DNA from 2 places in the Bacillus pumilus genome. Region 2 is predicted to be linked to the other one. Evidence: a T-box and tRNA genes for the amino acid it is inferred to sense, from the RefSeq annotation. Region 2 holds a T-box; the other holds one or more tRNA genes.

Evidence for each region. A T-box is a leader RNA that pairs with one kind of tRNA and senses whether it is charged. The one in region 2 lies ahead of thrS (threonine--tRNA ligase), so its partner is inferred to be a tRNA-Thr.
Region 1: it has a tRNA-Thr gene. The T-box ahead of thrS (threonine--tRNA ligase) is inferred to sense a tRNA for this amino acid. The anticodon was not compared.

Annotation. Positions count from the first base shown of each region.
Region 1 covers NZ_LT906438.1:168,927-173,737, reverse strand. Annotated here, with positions in the region: gene CKW02_RS01010 (bile acid:sodium symporter family protein) at 1-871, opposite strand, end outside; gene CKW02_RS01005 (hypothetical protein) at 929-1,123, opposite strand; partial or broken gene CKW02_RS01000 (flagellin N-terminal helical domain-containing protein) at 1,136-1,258, shown strand; gene CKW02_RS20100 (hypothetical protein) at 1,359-1,502, opposite strand; tRNA gene CKW02_RS00990 (tRNA-Thr) at 2,079-2,151, opposite strand; tRNA gene CKW02_RS00985 (tRNA-Asn) at 2,153-2,227, opposite strand; rRNA gene rrf (5S ribosomal RNA) at 2,270-2,385, opposite strand; rRNA gene CKW02_RS00975 (23S ribosomal RNA) at 2,447-4,811, opposite strand, start outside.
Region 2 covers NZ_LT906438.1:2,580,253-2,585,063, reverse strand. Annotated here, with positions in the region: gene dnaB (replicative helicase loading/DNA remodeling protein DnaB) at 1-88, shown strand, start outside; gene dnaI (primosomal protein DnaI) at 106-1,035, shown strand; gene CKW02_RS13290 (TVP38/TMEM64 family protein) at 1,069-1,707, shown strand; gene ytxC (putative sporulation protein YtxC) at 1,768-2,637, shown strand; T-box leader at 2,681-2,929, shown strand; gene thrS (threonine--tRNA ligase) at 2,975-4,811, shown strand, end outside.

The sequences.
Region 1 (4,811 bases), 1.4 Mb from region 2:
CAATCACAACAGGGACAGCAACAGCAGGCGGGAAAAAGCTAATAGCAAGCACAGCCCCAGCACTAATATTTCTCATGCCGCCCGTATACACAATGGCCACAATTTCCCCTTGAGTACATTTCATCACCTTTCCAATCAACCACGCAAAAGCATACCCACTCATCGCAATGAAAAAGACAGTCGCTGCTTTGCTAAAAAATGCAGCATCCAGTTCACGCAAATATGGGGCGACAACAGAACTGTTAATCGATACGACAACAAACAAGCCTAATTTTGAAAAAGGAGCCAGGGTCTGACTCATTGTTTTCGTCACCGATGGCTTTGCATACTGACGAACGAGCATCCCTAAAATAGAGGGCAGCACCACCATACCAAACAGCCCTTTCATGATCGCAACCATGTCCATATGGACCTGTGTACCGACGAAGAGTGACAAGCTTACTGGCACAATCAATGGCGAAAGCAATGTATCAATTAAAATGATAGATAACGTTAAACCGACATTCCCTTTATACATCGCCGCCCATATTAAACTAGACACACCTGTTGGAATCACCATCGCAAGAGTCAAACCGGTGATCGTCATAGAATCGCCCGCAAATATCAAATGCCCCGCTGACCAAGCATAAAGAGGCATCAGCACATGCAAAATCATAAACGATAAAATTAAAGGCAATGGATGCATCACCGTATGCTTTAAAGCTGAAAAAGTAGATGACAAGCTCCCTGAAAATGTCATAATGGCAAATACCCAAGGCACTATAAACGTAAAATCTTTTAAATAGGCTGCCAATAAAACACCAAGTAGCACACTAATAGGCGTAATAAGCGGCATCATCCGGCCGAGCACTTGGTTCAAACGCACAAGCATGCCGGCCACCTCCATCCTTCACTTTCTACCCTTTCTATTGTAACAAACAGAAAAAACTTATGAAGAACCATTCACCTGTTTCACAAGATTTCGACTTTGTATATCCATTCCAACTACGTCTACTTGTACGCCAGCTGCTTGAAACTTTCCCTTTACACGTTCTATCGCTGGAGATCTTTCCCTGATGAACACTTGGATGAAGCGTCTTTTAGAACGATCAATAAAATGAAACATCGAACTGAATAAAGACAAACAAAAAAACCCCTATATAAAGGGGCGGAAGGTGCATTGACTGAAACTCACTCAATCCTTCAACGTGTACGTGAACTAGTGGTTCAAGCTGGAAACACTGGTACGCAGGATAAAGAGTCTGACCTTCAATCTATCCTGAATCCTTCTCTCAAAATCCTTTTTCTTTTCTCTGTTACTTTATCGAGTGTTTTTAGGGCATGTGAAAAAGTGTTGTTTCCACACGGTTTTACACTAATCATGTTTCTCTTCTTACATCGATGTCTTTAATAGCTTGATTCGCTACAATCCCATTAGCATCTTTAACTCCCAATGCATCTGTACTCATTTTATCAATATGAACTGAAATTTGTTGAGTTGCGTTAGCACCGATTTGGAACACTAAAGCATTACCACTTGCTGGGACTGCACTTCAAAAGAAGAACAATGAAAGTTGCAAATGCAAAAGAATTGCAGCTTCACGCATTTTCAAACGATGAAAAATAAACATCAAAAAGCCCCTGTTCTCTATGGTCAGGGGCTTTACTTTTTTCATTTTTTCAATGCTTTTTGAAGAGCTGCTTTTGTCTTCGATCCGTTCCATCTCTTATGTGGCACAACCTTGGCCAATGGAATGCCTTGCTCTGTCATCAGCTGAACGAATTAGCATTATGCGTTCTCAACTACCTTTTCAAATTTAAATACATGGTGGGAGCGATTCGCAAAAAGGCACGATATAAGAAAATTCATTTGCATGATATGCATCATACTCATGCTGCTATGCTAATAAATCAAATCGGCAAAATACCTGGGTTTAATATCAAATCTGTCTCTCAGCGTTTAGGTCATGCGGAAGCTATAACAAACTTATTGCAAATTCGATAATTGGCCCCTAATTTGTCCTCAAGCAATTAAAAAAGGACATAAAAAAAAGCCTTCTCATCATCGAGAAACCTTGTCAGATTAACATTTAGAGGAAAGCTTCCAAGCGGGCTCGAACCGCTGACCTCTTCCTTACCATGGAAGTGCTCTACCTACTGAGCTATGGAAGCATGGCTCCGCAGGTAGGACTCGAACCTACGACCGATCGGTTAACAGCCGATAGCTCTACCACTGAGCTACTGCGGAATGATAAAGTAACTTCTTCCATTGGAAGGATATAAACAAAAAGCTTGGCGGCGTCCTACTCTCACAGGGGGAGACCCCCAACTACCATCGGCGCTGAAGAGCTTAACTTCCGTGTTCGGTATGGGAACGGGTGTGACCTCTTCGCTATCGCCACCAAACCTGATGGAGAGAATGTTCTCTCAAAACTAGATAACAATGTTCAAACTTCACATTAGAATATAGGTTAAGTCCTCGATCTATTAGTATCTGTCAGCTCCACGTGTCACCACGCTTCCACCTCAGACCTATCAACCTGATCATCTTTCAGGGATCTTACTTCCTTGCGGAATGGGAAATCTCATCTTGAGGGGGGCTTCATGCTTAGATGCTTTCAGCACTTATCCCGTCCGCACATAGCTACCCAGCGATGCCCTTGGCAGAACAACTGGTACACCAGCGGTGCGTCCATCCCGGTCCTCTCGTACTAAGGACAGCTCCTCTCAAATTTCCTGCGCCCGCGACGGATAGGGACCGAACTGTCTCACGACGTTCTGAACCCAGCTCGCGTACCGCTTTAATGGGCGAACAGCCCAACCCTTGGGACCGACTACAGCCCCAGGATGCGATGAGCCGACATCGAGGTGCCAAACCTCCCCGTCGATGTGGACTCTTGGGGGAGATAAGCCTGTTATCCCCGGGGTAGCTTTTATCCGTTGAGCGATGGCCCTTCCATGCGGAACCACCGGATCACTAAGCCCGACTTTCGTCCCTGCTCGACTTGTAGGTCTCGCAGTCAAGCTCCCTTGTGCCTTTACACTCTGCGAATGATTTCCAACCATTCTGAGGGAACCTTTGGGCGCCTCCGTTACATTTTAGGAGGCGACCGCCCCAGTCAAACTGCCCACCTGACACTGTCTCCCTGCCCGATAAGGGCAGCGGGTTAGAAGGTCAATACAGCCAGGGTAGTATCCCACCGATGCCTCCACCGAAGCTAGCGCTCCGGTTTCCAAGGCTCCTACCTATCCTGTACAAGCTGTACCAACATTCAATATCAGGCTGCAGTAAAGCTCCACGGGGTCTTTCCGTCCTGTCGCGGGTAACCTGCATCTTCACAGGTACTATAATTTCACCGAGTCTCTCGTTGAGACAGTGCCCAGATCGTTGCGCCTTTCGTGCGGGTCGGAACTTACCCGACAAGGAATTTCGCTACCTTAGGACCGTTATAGTTACGGCCGCCGTTTACTGGGGCTTCAATTCGCACCTTCGCTTACGCTAAGCGCTCCTCTTAACCTTCCAGCACCGGGCAGGCGTCAGCCCCTATACTTCGCCTTACGGCTTCGCAGAGACCTGTGTTTTTGCTAAACAGTCGCCTGGGCCTATTCACTGCGGCTTCTCGGGGCTTTAACACCCTAAGAAGCACCCCTTCTCCCGAAGTTACGGGGTCATTTTGCCGAGTTCCTTAACGAGAGTTCTCTCGATCACCTTAGGATTCTCTCCTCGCCTACCTGTGTCGGTTTGCGGTACGGGCACCTCTCACCTCGCTAGAGGCTTTTCTTGGCAGTGTGGAATCAGGAACTTCGCTACTAAATTTCGCTCGCCATCACAGCTCAGCCTTCACGGGAAACGGATTTGCCTATTTCCCAGCCTAACTGCTTGGACGCGGATATCCAATACCGCGCTTACCCTATCCTCCTGCGTCCCCCCATTGCTCAAATGGTGAGGAGGTGGTACAGGAATATCAACCTGTTGTCCATCGCCTACGCCTTTCGGCCTCGGCTTAGGTCCCGACTAACCCTGAGCGGACGAGCCTTCCTCAGGAAACCTTAGGCATTCGGTGGACGGGATTCTCACCCGTCTTTCGCTACTCATACCGGCATTCTCACTTCTAAGCGCTCCACCAGTCCTTCCGGTCTGACTTCACAGCACTTAGAACGCTCTCCTACCACTGTTCGTAAGAACAGTCCGCAGCTTCGGTGATACGTTTAGCCCCGGTACATTTTCGGCGCAGAGTCACTCGACCAGTGAGCTATTACGCACTCTTTAAATGGTGGCTGCTTCTAAGCCAACATCCTGGTTGTCTAAGCAACTCCACATCCTTTTCCACTTAACGTATACTTTGGGACCTTAGCTGGCGGTCTGGGCTGTTTCCCTTTCGACTACGGATCTTATCACTCGCAGTCTGACTCCCAAGGATAAGTCATCGGCATTCGGAGTTTGACTGAATTCGGTAACCCGGTAGGGGCCCCTAGTCCAATCAGTGCTCTACCTCCGAGACTCTTACCTTGAGGCTAGCCCTAAAGCTATTTCGGAGAGAACCAGCTATCTCCAGGTTCGATTGGCATTTCACCCCTACCCACACCTCATCCCCGCACTTTTCAACGTGCGTGGGTTCGGGCCTCCATTCAGTGTTACCTGAACTTCACCCTGGACATGGGTAGATCACCTGGTTTCGGGTCTACGACCACGTACTCATGCGCCCTATTCAGACTCGCTTTCGCTGCGGCTCCGCATCTTCTGCTTAACCTTGCACGGGATCGTAACTCGCCGGTTCATTCTACAAAAGGCACGCCATCACCCTTTAACGGGCTCTGACTACTTGTAGGCA
Region 2 (4,811 bases):
AGACAGCCTGTCGACAGAAGACCTCGAACGAGAAAAAGAAAAACTGTTAGATCAGTTTAAAAATATGAAAAAGTACAATGCACATTAAGATGAGGTGAGATGAGGATGAAACCGATCGGTCGTTCATTTGAACAGCTAAAAGGGCGCGTAGATTTTCGTGTGAGATACAATCAGATTAAAGAGAGTGTGTTATCTGATGAAGATGTAAAAGCCTTTTTACAGGAGCACCAAGAAGACATACACGAAGACATGATCAATCGCAGCTTGAACCGGCTTTTTGAATATGTGCAGCAGTCGAAGGGCTGTTCATATTGCTTAGATGAAGAGAACGTCAATGCGATTTTAGACGGTTATCACCCGAAGCTTGTGATCAAAGGTCAGAGTATTGATATTGAATATTCCCCTTGTCCAGTCAAGCTGCGGCTCGACAGACAGAAAAAACAGCAAGAGCTCATGAAAAGCATGTACATTCCGCAAAATGTTCTTCAAGCGACGTTCGCTGATTTGAACGTTGTGGGAAGACAGGAAGTCATTCAAAAAGTAGGGCAATTCCTGCAAAGCTATGATGAGACGGGCAAAGGGAAGGGCTTATATTTACACGGAAAGTTTGGAGTAGGAAAAACGTATATTCTGGCAGCCATTGCGCAGCAGTTAGCGGAGAAGGAATACCCATCTCTCCTTGTGTACGTGCCTGAATTTGTGAGAGAGCTAAAAAATTCGTTAGCCGATCATACACTAGAATCAAAACTGAACATGGTCAAATCCACCCCTATTTTAATGCTTGATGATATTGGGGCAGAGTCGATGACAAGCTGGGTTCGAGATGAACTACTCGGAACGATTTTACAATACCGTATGGCAGAGCAGCTGCCGACTTTCTTCTCTTCTAATTTCTCACCAAGTGAACTGAAGCATCACTTTACGTACTCACAGCGCGGGGAAAAAGAAGAGGTCAAAGCCGCTCGTTTAATGGAACGGATTCTCTATTTAGCAGAGGCAGTCTTGCTCGAAGGAGAAAACCGCCGTCATTTATAAAAGCGTCTATCACCTGAAGGAGGAGCAAATGAAATGAACAAAAGAAAATGGCTGCTTTTTCTCGTGATTGCAGGTCTCGCTGTTTTACTTTGGTGGCTGAACAAACAGCATCTTCAGCTGGCGCCAAAAGATGTGAAAAATTGGGTGCTTCAATTTGGGATGCTGGCACCCTTTGTTTTTCTTTTCTTATCTCTTTTTCGCCCGTTTGTTCTCGTCCCTATTACGGTTTTTTCGCTGGCAGCAGGTTTGGCATTTGGCAGTGTTCTTGGGACGATTTATGCCCTCGTTGGTGCTACCGCCGGAGCAACATGCTCCTTCCTGCTTGCCACAACCTTTCGTGCAAAAAAGAAGGAAACACAATCAAGCAGCCGGAAGCTGAAAGCGGTGACGTCCCGCATTCAGGAGCATGGGTTTCTTTACATTTTGTTATTGCGAATTGCCCCAATCCATTTTGACTTTGTCAGCTATGCGGCAGCAGCTTCACGTGCAAATTATCGTGCATTTACGGCAGCTACCTTTTTAGGCTTAATACCGGGTACAGTTGCATTAAATGTCCTTGGCTCAAGCTTTGTCAGCGGCAATTATGCCGCTTTAGCAATCGTTTGTTTGATTTATCTAATCTTTATCTCAGTTCCGCTCATTTTAAAAAGAAAGATGCCTGATTTATTTTAGGCGTCTATTTTTTATGTTCTCCCCATATATATGTAACAGATGTCGTTAGGGGGGACAAACATGCTTGAAATAATCTTTGAAGATGAATATGATACCGCCGCTTTTTTACATCTTGCTGAACACTTGGACAGTCGGCATCACATGTCAATTCAACAAGGGAAAGACCGGCTTCTCATAGAGGTGAAGGAATCAAAGGAAGGACTTGAGTCCATTGTGCGGCCATTACTGGTTCACTTTTTTTTGGAATGCAAAGAAAATGAGCGCATGCGCAGCATTCTTGAAAACACGTATTTATTTAAAGATCCTGAAGAGCAGCACCAAATTCTTTCAATTGCCCACAGCATCATGAACGGGGATTTAGATGATATTCCCGGCATTCATCAAGAACCGTCAAGAGAAGCCCTGTTAACAAAGGAGCTCGAGACGATTTCTTTACAGCAAGGTATTTTTTCAATTGGTTCATTTATGACATTCAGACTGTCAGAGTATGACAGGAGGCTGAAGAACTATGTTGAAGTCTCCATTGAAGAATACAAAATGGAACAAGAATATCAAAACTTCATTCAATCGCTTCGAGACTATGTGATGGCAAAAGAACCGAAGCTCGAAAAAGTACATGTTGTGCATCAGGATCGCCTGATGATTTGGGAATTTCGGTACGCTTCTGAGCGTGATCAAAAACAATACATAGACAGACAGTTTGTAAGAGAGCATCCAATGTATATTGATTCGCAGCTGATTGCACCACTCGTATCCATAGCGCCCAAAAAGATTGACCTGTTTACAAATGATACAGGTCACTCGATGGTACAGACCATTCAAAATATTTTTCAAGAAAGGGTCGAGGTATTCCCGGCTCATTCATTTCAAGAACACAATGTTCAATTTGTCCATGACCATTTGGAACAGAAAAGTGAAAAGCTTTCTTGATTTTCACGAAAAAACGTTTTATAATACGGTGTAACTTCATACAAAGACCGTATTGATAAGGACATGAACAAATGAACACCCGCTTAAAGAGAGGGAAGCCGCGGCTGAAAGCTTCCTAGCAGAGGACCATTTGCTTTACCACCTTTGAACATCAGCTGTGAACGTTTTAGTAATGGCTGACGGGAATTCCCGTTATCGAACCACAAGCCGTGTTTGCTTATGAAAAAGTAAGCTGCAAATACGGGAAAAAGGGTGGAACCACGATTCCGTTTTATTCAACCTCGTCCCTTTCCAGGGGGCGGGGTTTTTATATTGCCAAAAAAAGGAGTGACCAGAGATGTCAGAACAAATTCAACTTACATTTCCAGATGGAGCAGTCAAGGAGTTTGACAAAACAGCTACAACAGAAGACATCGCGGCATCAATTAGCCCAGGCCTAAAGAAAAAAGCGCTTGCCGGTAAATTGAACGGCAAAGAAATAGATCTGCGTACGCCGCTACTAGAAAGTGGAACAATTGAGATCATCACAGATAAAAGTGATGAAGCACTCGACATTATGCGCCACAGCACAGCTCATTTGCTAGCACAGGCAATCAAACGCCTGTATGGAAAAGAGCATCACGTTCAGTTTGGCGTAGGTCCTGTGATTGAAAATGGCTTCTACTACGATGTGGACATCGATGTTGCCATCACACCGGAAGATTTACCAAAGATTGAAAAAGAAATGAAAAAAATCATTAACAGCAATCTGCCAATCGAGCGAATTGAAGTATCAAGAGAAGAAGCGAAAAAACGCTTTGAAGCGATTGGTGATCAATTAAAGCTTGAGCTGTTAGAGGCGATTCCAGAAGGTGAAGCTGTCACGATTTATGAGCAGGGTGAATTCTTTGACCTCTGCCGCGGCATTCACTTGTCATCAACAGGGAAAATCAAAGAGTTTAAACTGTTAAGCCTTGCAGGTGCATACTGGAGAGGTGACAGCAACAATCAAATGCTTCAGCGTATTTACGGTACAGCTTTCTTCAGCAAAGATGATCTAAATGAGCATCTACGCCTGCTTGAAGAAGCGAAAGAACGCGATCACCGTAAACTAGGAAAAGAGCTGAAACTGTTTGCGAACTCTCAAAAGGTAGGTCAAGGTCTACCGCTTTGGTTGCCAAAAGGCGCAACGATCCGCCGCGTTATTGAGCGTTACATTGTCGATAAAGAAGTACGCCTTGGTTATGAGCATGTGTATACACCAGTTCTTGCAAATGTTGAATTGTATAAAACATCAGGGCACTGGGCGCATTATCAAGAAGACATGTTCCCTGTGATGGAAATGGACAACGAAGATCTTGTTCTTCGTCCGATGAACTGTCCTCACCATATGATGATTTACAAAAACGAGCCGCATAGCTATCGCGAATTGCCAATTCGTATTGCAGAGCTTGGTACAATGCACCGTTATGAAATGTCAGGTGCTTTATCCGGCCTTCAGCGTGTTCGCGGTATGACATTAAACGATGCCCATATCTTTGTACGTCCAGATCAAATCAAAGACGAATTCATTCGTACAGTTCGCCTAATTGAAGAAGTGTATCAAGACTTTGGCTTGAATGACTACACATTCCGCTTATCTTACCGTGATCCAGAAGATACTGAGAAGTATTTCGACGATGATGCAATGTGGAATAAAGCGCAATCGATGCTAAAGGATGCAATGGACGAGCTTGGTCATGACTATTATGAGGCAGAAGGCGAAGCGGCATTTTATGGTCCGAAGCTTGACGTTCAAGTGAAGACAGCTCTTGGAAAAGAAGAGACACTGTCTACTGTACAGCTTGATTTCTTACTTCCAGAGCGCTTCGATCTCACATATATCGGAGAAGATGGCAAGCACCATCGTCCAGTCGTGATTCATAGAGGTGTTGTTTCTACAATGGAGCGTTTTGTTGCCTTCTTAATTGAAGAATACAAAGGAGCCCTACCAACTTGGCTGGCACCTGTACAATTCCAAGTCATCCCGGTTTCACCTTCTGTCCATTTAGACTATGCGAAAAAAGTACAAGAACGTTTGCAGCTTGAAGGTCTTCGTGTAGAGCTTGACAGCCGTGATGAAAAAATCGGATACAAAATTAGAGAAGCGCAAATGCAAAAGATTCCGTACATGCTAGTCGTCGGAGATCAAGAAG